DNA from 3 places in the Metabacillus indicus genome. Region 1 is predicted to be linked to each of the others. Evidence: a T-box and tRNA genes for the amino acid it is inferred to sense, from the RefSeq annotation. Region 1 holds a T-box; the other regions hold tRNA genes.

Evidence for each region. A T-box is a leader RNA that pairs with one kind of tRNA and senses whether it is charged. The one in region 1 lies ahead of serS (serine--tRNA ligase), so its partner is inferred to be a tRNA-Ser.
Region 2: it encodes a tRNA-Ser, which carries the amino acid that the T-box ahead of serS (serine--tRNA ligase) is inferred to sense. The anticodon was not compared.
Region 3: it encodes a tRNA-Ser, which carries the amino acid that the T-box ahead of serS (serine--tRNA ligase) is inferred to sense. The anticodon was not compared.

The regions. Positions count from the first base shown of each region.
Region 1 is NZ_CP176757.1:22,281-25,530, reverse strand. It holds gene serS (serine--tRNA ligase) at 41-1,318, opposite strand; T-box leader at 1,370-1,590, opposite strand; gene pdxT (pyridoxal 5'-phosphate synthase glutaminase subunit PdxT) at 1,643-2,233, opposite strand; gene pdxS (pyridoxal 5'-phosphate synthase lyase subunit PdxS) at 2,255-3,139, opposite strand.
Region 2 is NZ_CP176757.1:231,960-235,209, reverse strand. It holds rRNA gene ACK1LH_RS01405 (16S ribosomal RNA) at 1-595, opposite strand, end outside; tRNA gene ACK1LH_RS01400 (tRNA-Gly) at 691-764, opposite strand; tRNA gene ACK1LH_RS01395 (tRNA-Pro) at 787-863, opposite strand; tRNA gene ACK1LH_RS01390 (tRNA-Arg) at 869-945, opposite strand; tRNA gene ACK1LH_RS01385 (tRNA-Leu) at 1,033-1,118, opposite strand; tRNA gene ACK1LH_RS01380 (tRNA-Leu) at 1,134-1,217, opposite strand; tRNA gene ACK1LH_RS01375 (tRNA-Lys) at 1,228-1,303, opposite strand; tRNA gene ACK1LH_RS01370 (tRNA-Gln) at 1,331-1,405, opposite strand; tRNA gene ACK1LH_RS01365 (tRNA-Asp) at 1,413-1,488, opposite strand; tRNA gene ACK1LH_RS01360 (tRNA-Val) at 1,492-1,567, opposite strand; tRNA gene ACK1LH_RS01355 (tRNA-Glu) at 1,588-1,659, opposite strand; tRNA gene ACK1LH_RS01350 (tRNA-Ser) at 1,678-1,768, opposite strand; tRNA gene ACK1LH_RS01345 (tRNA-Asn) at 1,775-1,849, opposite strand; gene ACK1LH_RS01340 (SprT family protein) at 1,997-2,443, opposite strand; gene cmpA (cortex morphogenetic protein CmpA) at 2,548-2,661, shown strand; gene ACK1LH_RS01330 (Tex family protein) at 2,675-3,250, opposite strand, start outside.
Region 3 is NZ_CP176757.1:3,259,245-3,262,494, forward strand. It holds gene glgB (1,4-alpha-glucan branching enzyme) at 1-906, opposite strand, end outside; tRNA gene ACK1LH_RS16695 (tRNA-Glu) at 1,559-1,630, opposite strand; tRNA gene ACK1LH_RS16700 (tRNA-Ser) at 1,644-1,734, opposite strand; tRNA gene ACK1LH_RS16705 (tRNA-Asn) at 1,743-1,817, opposite strand; tRNA gene ACK1LH_RS16710 (tRNA-Ile) at 1,845-1,921, opposite strand; tRNA gene ACK1LH_RS16715 (tRNA-Gly) at 1,927-2,000, opposite strand; tRNA gene ACK1LH_RS16720 (tRNA-His) at 2,018-2,093, opposite strand; tRNA gene ACK1LH_RS16725 (tRNA-Phe) at 2,139-2,214, opposite strand; tRNA gene ACK1LH_RS16730 (tRNA-Asp) at 2,225-2,300, opposite strand; tRNA gene ACK1LH_RS16735 (tRNA-Met) at 2,304-2,380, opposite strand; tRNA gene ACK1LH_RS16740 (tRNA-Ser) at 2,426-2,518, opposite strand; tRNA gene ACK1LH_RS16745 (tRNA-Ile) at 2,534-2,610, opposite strand; tRNA gene ACK1LH_RS16750 (tRNA-Met) at 2,616-2,692, opposite strand; tRNA gene ACK1LH_RS16755 (tRNA-Ala) at 2,724-2,799, opposite strand; tRNA gene ACK1LH_RS16760 (tRNA-Pro) at 2,815-2,891, opposite strand; tRNA gene ACK1LH_RS16765 (tRNA-Arg) at 2,897-2,973, opposite strand; tRNA gene ACK1LH_RS16770 (tRNA-Leu) at 2,988-3,076, opposite strand; tRNA gene ACK1LH_RS16775 (tRNA-Gly) at 3,087-3,158, opposite strand; tRNA gene ACK1LH_RS16780 (tRNA-Leu) at 3,166-3,246, opposite strand.

The DNA.
Region 1 (3,250 bases):
GGCCAAAACGGCTGCTCAGGCCCTCCGGCAAGTCAAACCATTATCTTGATAGAACTTCTCTGTTACCCATGTATGGACGCAGAACTTCAGGGATGATGACTGTCCCGTCTTCCTGCTGATAATTCTCAAGAATTGCTGCAACCGTGCGTCCGATCGCAAGTCCTGAACCGTTCAGCGTGTGAACAAATTCAGGTTTTCCTTTAGGCTCGCGTCTGAAGCGGATGCCTGCACGGCGTGCCTGGAATGCTTCAAAGTTACTGCAAGAAGAAATTTCGCGGTATGTTTCCTGGCTCGGAATCCATACTTCGATGTCGTATTTTTTCGCAGCCGTAAATCCGAGGTCAGCTGTGCACATTCTCAGAACGCGGTACGGAAGGCCAAGAAGCTGCAGGACCTTTTCAGCGTGTCCTGTCAGTTTTTCAAGCTCATCATAAGAGTCTTCCGGTTTTACGAATTTTACAAGCTCTACTTTGTTAAATTGATGCTGGCGGATCAAACCTCTTGTATCTCTTCCCGCAGAACCTGCTTCAGAGCGAAAGCAAGAGCTGAACGCTGCATAGTTGATCGGCAGCTGATCGACAGACATGATTTCTTCGCGGTGCATGTTTGTCACCGGCACTTCAGCAGTCGGAATCAGGAAGTAATCCTCATCTGCAATTTTGAATGCATCTTCCTCAAACTTAGGAAGCTGGCCTGTACCCGTCATGCTCGCTCTGTTGACGATGTACGGAGGAAGAACTTCCGTATAGCCGTGCTCATCAATATGAAGATCAAGCATGAAGCTGATCAGCGCACGCTCAAGACGGGCACCAAGACCTTTGTAAAAAACAAAGCGGCTTCCTGTTACTTTTCCTGCACGTTCAAAATCAAGGATTCCCAAATGGTCGGCTACATCCCAGTGAGGCTTCGGCTCGTATGCAAATGACGGAACTTCGCCCCACTCGCGGTGAAGAATGTTATCATCCTCCGTTTCACCGACCGGCACACTTTCGTGGGGGATATTCGGAATAGACAGCATCAGATGTTCAAGATCGGCTTCTACTTGTCTGAGCTCTTCATCCATTTCCTTCACCTTGTCGCCAACTTCACGCATCTCTTTAATCAGATGATCGGCATCCTGCTTTTCGCGCTTCATGACGGCAATTTGTCCGGACACTTCATTTCGTTTGCTTTTATAGACCTCAACCTCAGAAATCAATTCACGGCGTTTTTGGTCAAGCTCTTCAAATTTGGCAAAATCGCCTAAATCTTCTCCGCGATGAGAGAGCTTTTCTTTTACCTCTTCAAAATTAGCCCGCAAGTACTTAATATCAAGCATCCTAAAAACTCCTTTTATCTTTTTTTACAAATAAAAAACTCCCGTCCCTGGTAAAGGGACGGAAGTTGTATCCGCGTTGCCACCCTAATTGAAGACAGAATCCTGCGCCTTCCTCTTAGCAGGATAACGGCCTGTTCCGGATATATCTAGTCTCCGAAGATTTCAATACATCATTCAAGGATGGATTCACAAGGCTCTCACACCGGTTCGCACCGACCACCGGCTCTCTTTGGAAAGAAACACTTGCTACTGGTTCCTGTCATCACGTTGTGCTTATTTAAGTAATTCATAATTTACTACAAGTTTGGTACGGTTGCAAGGGTTTTATACGCTTAATTTTTCTTTTGCCTGTTCTGCCATGCGGACAAAAAGACCTGTCATCCTGTGATCATCCGTTAATTCCGGATGGAAGGAGCATCCGAGGAACTGCCCCTGTCTTGCAGCGACAATGCGTCCATCATGTTTAGAAAGGATCTCAACGTCTTCTCCAACCTCCACAATATGAGGGGCTCTGATGAAAACGCCGGTGAAGTCTTCTGCTACATCTGTGATGTTAAGTTCCGCTTCAAAACTGTCGCGCTGACGCCCGAAGGAATTACGTTCGACGGTTACATCCATTACACCAAGATGGCCATCTTCATATCCGACAATGTTTTTCGCAAGAAGAATAAGGCCTGCACACGTTCCGAACATCGGTTTTCCTTGTGCAGCAAACGTTTTTAAGGGACCCATGAACCCGTATTTATCAATCAGGCGGCGCATCGTCGTGCTTTCACCGCCGGGAATAATCAGACCGTCAAGCTCATCAAGCTGCTCAGTCCGTTTGACAACGATCCCTTCAGCTCCGCTTTCCTCGATAGAGCGGATGTGCTCTCTGACGGCACCCTGAAGGCCAAGTACACCAATTTTAAGCATGACTCTTCTACTCCTTTATGATTACCAGCCGCGCTCCTGCATTCTGTTTTCAGGAAGCAGTGTTGAGATCTCGATGCCTTTCATTGCCGTTCCAAGACCTTTGGAAAGGCTTGCAATCAACTCATAATCTTCAAAGTGTGTTGTTGCTTCAACAATCGCACGTGCAAATTTTGCAGGATTTTCTGACTTAAAGATACCTGATCCTACAAATACTCCGTCAGCACCAAGCTGCATCATAAGAGCAGCATCTGCAGGTGTTGCTACTCCGCCTGCTGCAAAGTTAACTACCGGAAGGCGTCCTTCATGTTTAATTTGAAGAAGAAGCTCATAAGGCGCGCCTAACAGCTTCGCTTCTGTCATCAGCTCGTCTGTGCTCATGCTTGCGATTCTGCGTACTTGTCCATTTACTTTGCGGATGTGGCGGACAGCCTCAACAATGTTTCCTGTTCCCGGCTCGCCTTTAGTGCGAAGCATAGAAGCTCCTTCTGCAATACGTCTTGTCGCTTCGCCTAAATCGCGGCATCCGCAGACAAACGGTACAGTGAAGTCACGCTTGTTCAAGTGATATTCTTCATCTGCAGGAGTCAATACTTCACTCTCATCGATATAATCAACACCCATTGCTTCTAAAACGCGTGCTTCTACGATATGTCCGATACGCGCTTTTGCCATAACAGGAATGGATACTGCTCCCATAACCGCCTCAACAATTGTCGGATCTGCCATGCGGGCAACTCCGCCTGCTGCGCGGATATCCGCAGGAACGCGCTCAAGCGCCATTACGGCAACTGCGCCTGCTTCCTCAGCAATTTTAGCCTGTTCAGCATTAACAACGTCCATGATGACGCCGCCTTTTTGCATTTCTGCCATGCCGCGCTTTACGCGGTCAGTACCTGTATTGTTCATTCTATATCCCCCTCGTAATAGATAAAAATTGATCTAGCACATATAGCTTATTCTATCCTAAGTTGTCGAAAAATCCTATCAAAATTAACGGAATAATAGTAACATTTCAAA
Region 2 (3,250 bases), 210 kb from region 1:
CAGACTTAAGAAACCGCCTGCGCGCGCTTTACGCCCAATAATTCCGGACAACGCTTGCCACCTACGTATTACCGCGGCTGCTGGCACGTAGTTAGCCGTGGCTTTCTGGTCAGGTACCGTCAAGGTGCCGGCAGTTACTCCGGCACTTGTTCTTCCCTGACAACAGAGTTTTACGATCCGAAAACCTTCATCACTCACGCGGCGTTGCTCCGTCAGACTTTCGTCCATTGCGGAAGATTCCCTACTGCTGCCTCCCGTAGGAGTCTGGGCCGTGTCTCAGTCCCAGTGTGGCCGATCACCCTCTCAGGTCGGCTACGCATCGTCGCCTTGGTGAGCCATTACCTCACCAACTAGCTAATGCGCCGCGGGCCCATCTGTAAGTGACAGCCGAAACCGTCTTTGAATGTCAAACCATGCGGTTTGACATAGTATCCGGTATTAGCTCCGGTTTCCCGGAGTTATCCCAGTCTTACAGGCAGGTTGCCCACGTGTTACTCACCCGTCCGCCGCTGACCTCCGAAGAGGTCCGCTCGACTTGCATGTATTAGGCACGCCGCCAGCGTTCGTCCTGAGCCAGGATCAAACTCTCCGAAGAAAATTTGTGACTCATAAATGTTGCTGACTTAAAAATTTAAAACGTTTGGTACGCTTTTGGTTTTGTTTAGTTTTCAAAGATCATTTTTTAAAGATTGGAGCGGGTGATGGGAATCGAACCCACGACATTAGCTTGGAAGGCTAGAGTTTTACCATTAAACTACACCCGCATATAAAGTTATGAAAATTACCTGGTCGGGAAGACAGGATTCGAACCTGCGACCCCTTGGTCCCAAACCAAGTGCTCTACCAAGCTGAGCTACTTCCCGTAATATGGCGCGCCCGACAGGAGTCGAACCCATAACCTTTTGATCCGTAGTCAAACGCTCTATCCAATTGAGCTACGGGCGCACATGATAATTTGTGAAGCGACTTAAATATAATACCAAGATGTGATGTTTATGTCAACAACTTTTTTAAGTTTTTTTAAAGCTCTTTTGGTGCGGCCGAGAAGAGTCGAACTTCCACGGGGTTACCCCCACTAGGCCCTCAACCTAGCGCGTCTGCCATTCCGCCACGACCGCGAAAAGAATAATGTATGGTGCGGGTGAAGGGACTCGAACCCCCACGTCAAAGACACTAGATCCTAAGTCTAGCGCGTCTGCCAATTCCGCCACACCCGCATACATTAGATGGTGTGCCATGAAGGACTCGAACCTTCGACCCTCTGATTAAAAGTCAGATGCTCTACCGACTGAGCTAATGGCACAAATATATTCATTTTTCAAAATGAAAATGGCTGGGCTAGCTGGATTCGAACCAGCGCATGACGGAGTCAAAGTCCGTTGCCTTACCGCTTGGCTATAGCCCAATAAAAATGGCGGTCCCGACCGGGATCGAACCGGCGATCTCCTGCGTGACAGGCAGGCATGTTAACCGCTACACCACGGGACCAGATGGTGGAGGATGACGGGCTCGAACCGCCGACCCTCTGCTTGTAAGGCAGATGCTCTCCCAGCTGAGCTAATCCTCCGTATTCATTTGTGAAAATGATGACCCGTACGGGATTCGAACCCGTGTTACCGCCGTGAAAGGGCGGTGTCTTAACCGCTTGACCAACGGGCCAGAGACAATAAAAAATAATGGCGGAGAAGGAGGGATTTGAACCCTCGCGCCGCTTACGCGACCTACACCCTTAGCAGGGGCGCCTCTTCAGCCACTTGAGTACTTCCCCATATTATGGCTCCGCAGGTAGGACTCGAACCTACGACCGATCGGTTAACAGCCGATAGCTCTACCACTGAGCTACTGCGGAATAAGATATTGCTGACAGACTTTCTTAATTATATGAAGGTTTGGACAAACTGTCAAGCCTTCTTTTTAGTCTTGTTTTGCGTCTCTTACGACGGCTTTTATAATTTAACACAGCTCCACGCAGAGCGTCAACCCTTTTTATAAAATTCTATGAAACAAGTTTGATTTTCCCTCCGCATTTGCCGCACACGTATTTTGATGTATCCATCTTCCTGCGGCGATTGTAGATAAACCGGCACTCTGTACATTGATACTGAACGATTTTCCTTGTTCTTGCAGGAGGCTCGATCGGCGTGCAGAACCTTGGTGCACCTACTTGTGAAAGCAGCGCCCTGAATTCAGGATCACGGTGCTTATACCCTCTCCCTTCTATATGAAGGTGGTAATGGCACAGCTCATGCTTGATAATCCCGATCACTTCATCGAGTCCCTGAGAAAGATATTTTGGGTTCACTTCGATATTGTGGCTTTTTAGCAGATACCTTCCTCCCGTCGTCCGCAGCCTGCTGTTGAAAACCGCTTTATGTTTGAATGGTTTTCTGAAGTATTCTGCAGAAAGCGATTCTGTCAGTTCCTGAAGTTTGCGTTCATTCATTCCAAAGCACCCCGCATAGTTTGTTTCTCCGAACAGGACATCCCGAGCCCGCATAAAGTAAGTCATACACATACTCCATTATAAACAATAAGGAGGAACGAGCAATGCCATCATGGTTAAAAAACCAAATGCAGCGTGCGTTTTATGAAAAGGACCGTTATCAAATCAAAATGCTGAACCAGTGCTGGTATTTTTATAGAAAAAAACACTGCTCGTAAGCAGTGTTTTTCATCAGTTTCCAACCATCGTGAGTGCAACCCGGCCTTTTTGCCTGTCGACTGAGTCTACCCATACAGTTACAACATCTCCGACTGAGACAACATCAAGCGGATGCTTAACGTAAGAATTTTTCAGCTTGGAGATATGGACAAGCCCATCCTGTTTCACTCCTATATCAACGAACGCTCCGAAGTCTACTACGTTTCGGACCGTTCCCTGAAGCTCCATGCCTGTTTCAAGGTCTTCCAGTTTCAGAACGCCTTTTTTAAGCAGCGGTTTAGCCACTTCATCCCGCGGATCGCGCCCCGGGCGCACAAGAGAATCGCAAATATCTTTTAAGGTCAGTTCTCCCATGCCGATTTTCTCTGCAGCTTCCTTTAGGTTGAGACTGCTTATCCCTTCTCTAAGCTTGTCTGACCCAAGGTCTTTCAGGCTCAAGCCAAGCATACGGAGCAGCTCTTCTGTTTCTTTGTAGCTTTCAGGATGGATTCCGGTAGAATCAAGAGGATGTTTGCCCCCGGAAATTCTCAAGAACCCTATGCACTGCTCATATGTTTTAGCTCCAAGACGAGGGATCTTTTTCAATTG
Region 3 (3,250 bases), 910 kb from region 1:
ATGGAACATCTCAAGCCAGAAGAGAGCATTTGAAATCAGGAAACTCTGCACTTCCGGTTTTCCAAGATCAAAGTTCGCCGTACCCCAGACGATGTTCTCCCTGTCTTCAAATTTCTCATATTCAAAAACCGGTTCCCCGTCAAAGAAATAAAGTCCGTGTGCATCTTTGCAGAAATGGCCTGGTACCCAGTCCATAATGACTCCCAGGTTATTCTGATGGCAAAGATCTATGAATGTCATCAAGTCGTGCGGGGTGCCGTAACGGCTTGTAGCCGAATAATAGCCTGTGCCCTGATATCCCCATGAACGGTCATATGGGTGCTCAATAATCGGCAAAAGCTCGATATGTGTAAACCCATGCTCAAGAACATACGGAATCAAGACATCCGCAAGCTCTAAATATGTATAAAGGCTGCCGTCTTCTTTCTTTTTCCAAGAGCAGATATTCAATTCATAAATGTACATAGGGCGCTGATAAATTTCCTTCTGGCGTTTTTTTCTCTGCCAGTTTTTATCATTCCATTTATACCCTCCAAGATTGTAAACAACAGAAGCTGTATTCGGCTTCAGCTCAGAATAAAAGGCAAATGGATCAGCCTTCAGAATTTTTTCATGCTTTTGAGTGATAATCTCATATTTATAGAGATCACCCTCTTCGATGCCATCAATAAAAGCAGACCAGATTCCCTGTTCATTCAGCTTCTCAAGCTTGTGTCCAGTGCCGTCCCAGTGATTAAAATCACCTGCAACCCGCACCTCAAGCGCATGAGGAGCCCAAACTGTGAATACTGTTCCGCTCACACCGTTTCGCACGCTGCTGCGGGCACCAAACAATTCATGAGCTCTGAACAAATTTCCTTCATGGAAAAGATGCACCTCAAAATCAGTTGGCGTAGCAAGATTCATTCCCATCACCCTTTCTATAAAGTAATCTTAATTCTTATTTCAATCAGAAGGAAGGATTACCTTTTTTGTAAGCGCTTCTACTTATTGACACGAAATGTCATGAACAGCCATTCATTTTTCAAAACATTATACTTTTAAAATGATGTCGAATAAAGAAAGGAAGGAAGGAGAGAATGTTGGTGAAATGAACATCAGTCTTATTTACTAAATAAGTCATATTCGATGAGAAAATCCGGTCATATTAACAAAAAAATACAATCTCAGCAAATGCAGTATGCTATATCACAAAAACAGTTAATTCGACAAATCCTCTTATATTTGTCGAAATTTTCACGACCTTTTAATCACGGTTTCTTTATTACCATTACTTATACCTCTAATGAAAAACATTCAAACCTTTTTGAGTAACAGAAATATATATTATTTGTTGAAAACATATTTTAAGGGAAAAAAGGATTTTTTGAAGTCATATTTTAACGGGGATACAGGGTTCATTCGTTCCTTGGAGATGGTCTGAGCTGCCTTATAGGAGTCGAGATCCCGTTGACGGAATCATTGTGGAGGATAGGTACGCTTTACGGCGTTTTTCATAACGGCTATCTTTTCTAACAACAAAAAAAGCGCTGCACAATGTGCAACACTTTTTTAATGATGACCCGTACGGGATTCGAACCCGTGTTACCGCCGTGAAAGGGCGGTGTCTTAACCGCTTGACCAACGGGCCGGAGCATGCCTTCTGGCGGAGAAGGAGGGATTTGAACCCTCGCGCCGCTTACGCGACCTACACCCTTAGCAGGGGCGCCTCTTCAGCCACTTGAGTACTTCCCCAGAATAAATGGCTCCGCAGGTAGGACTCGAACCTACGACCGATCGGTTAACAGCCGATAGCTCTACCACTGAGCTACTGCGGAAAATCAAATATGCTCCCATAATAGGAATGGTGGGCCTAAATGGACTCGAACCATCGACCTCACGCTTATCAGGCGTGCGCTCTAACCAGCTGAGCTATAGGCCCATTATTGGAGCGGGTGATGGGAATCGAACCCACGACATCAGCTTGGAAGGCTGAGGTTTTACCATTAAACTACACCCGCAGTAAATAAAGATAAAATGGGGCGACTGATGGGAATCGAACCCACGAATGCCAGAGCCACAATCTGGTGCGTTAACCACTTCGCCACAACCGCCACTATCTGTAAAATGTCTAAAGCTATAATATTTGCAAAAGCAAATGGTGGCTTGGGACGGAATCGAACCGCCGACACAAGGATTTTCAGTCCTTTGCTCTACCGACTGAGCTACCAAGCCTTTATAAAAATGGCGGTCCCGACCGGGATCGAACCGGCGATCTCCTGCGTGACAGGCAGGCATGTTAACCGCTACACCACGGGACCATTTGGTTGCGGGGACAGGATTTGAACCTGCGACCTTCGGGTTATGAGCCCGACGAGCTACCAGACTGCTCCACCCCGCGATAATAATAATTAGTGCTGATTTGTTTTGCTGAAGATAAAAGAAATGGAGGAGGTAGAGGGATTCGAACCCCCGCGGGGTTTGACCCCCCTGTCGGTTTTCAAGACCGATCCCTTCAGCCGGACTTGGGTATACCTCCGTATGGAAAATAGAATGGTGGACCTTGTAGGACTCGAACCTACGACCGGACGGTTATGAGCCGTCTGCTCTAACCAACTGAGCTAAAGGTCCTTTTTTGGTAGCGGCGGAGGGAGTCGAACCCACGACCTCACGGGTATGAACCGTACGCTCTAGCCAGCTGAGCTACACCGCCCCAGGAACAAAGTCAATTACTTCTATTAAAATGGTGGAGCCTAGCGGGATCGAACCGCTGACCTCCTGCGTGCAAGGCAGGCGCTCTCCCAGCTGAGCTAAGGCCCCTTAAATCTGTGAAAATGGTCGGGAAGACAGGATTCGAACCTGCGACCCCTTGGTCCCAAACCAAGTGCTCTACCAAGCTGAGCTACTTCCCGTAATATGGCGCGCCCGATAGGAGTCGAACCCATAACCTTTTGATCCGTAGTCAAACGCTCTATCCAATTGAGCTACGGGCGCATATTAAATGTGTGTGGTGCCGAGGACCGGAATCGAACCGGTACGGTAGTCACCTACCGCAGGATTTTAAGTCCTGTGCGTCTGCCAGTTCCGCCACCCCGGCTTATTCAAAGAGCGGAAGACGGGATTCGAACCCGCGACCCCCACCTTGGCAAGGTGGTGTTCTACCACTGAACTACTTCCGCAATATCATGCGGGTGAAGGGACTCGAACCCCCACGTCAAAGACACTAGATCCTAAGTCTAGCGCGTCTGCCAATTCCGCCACACCCGCATAT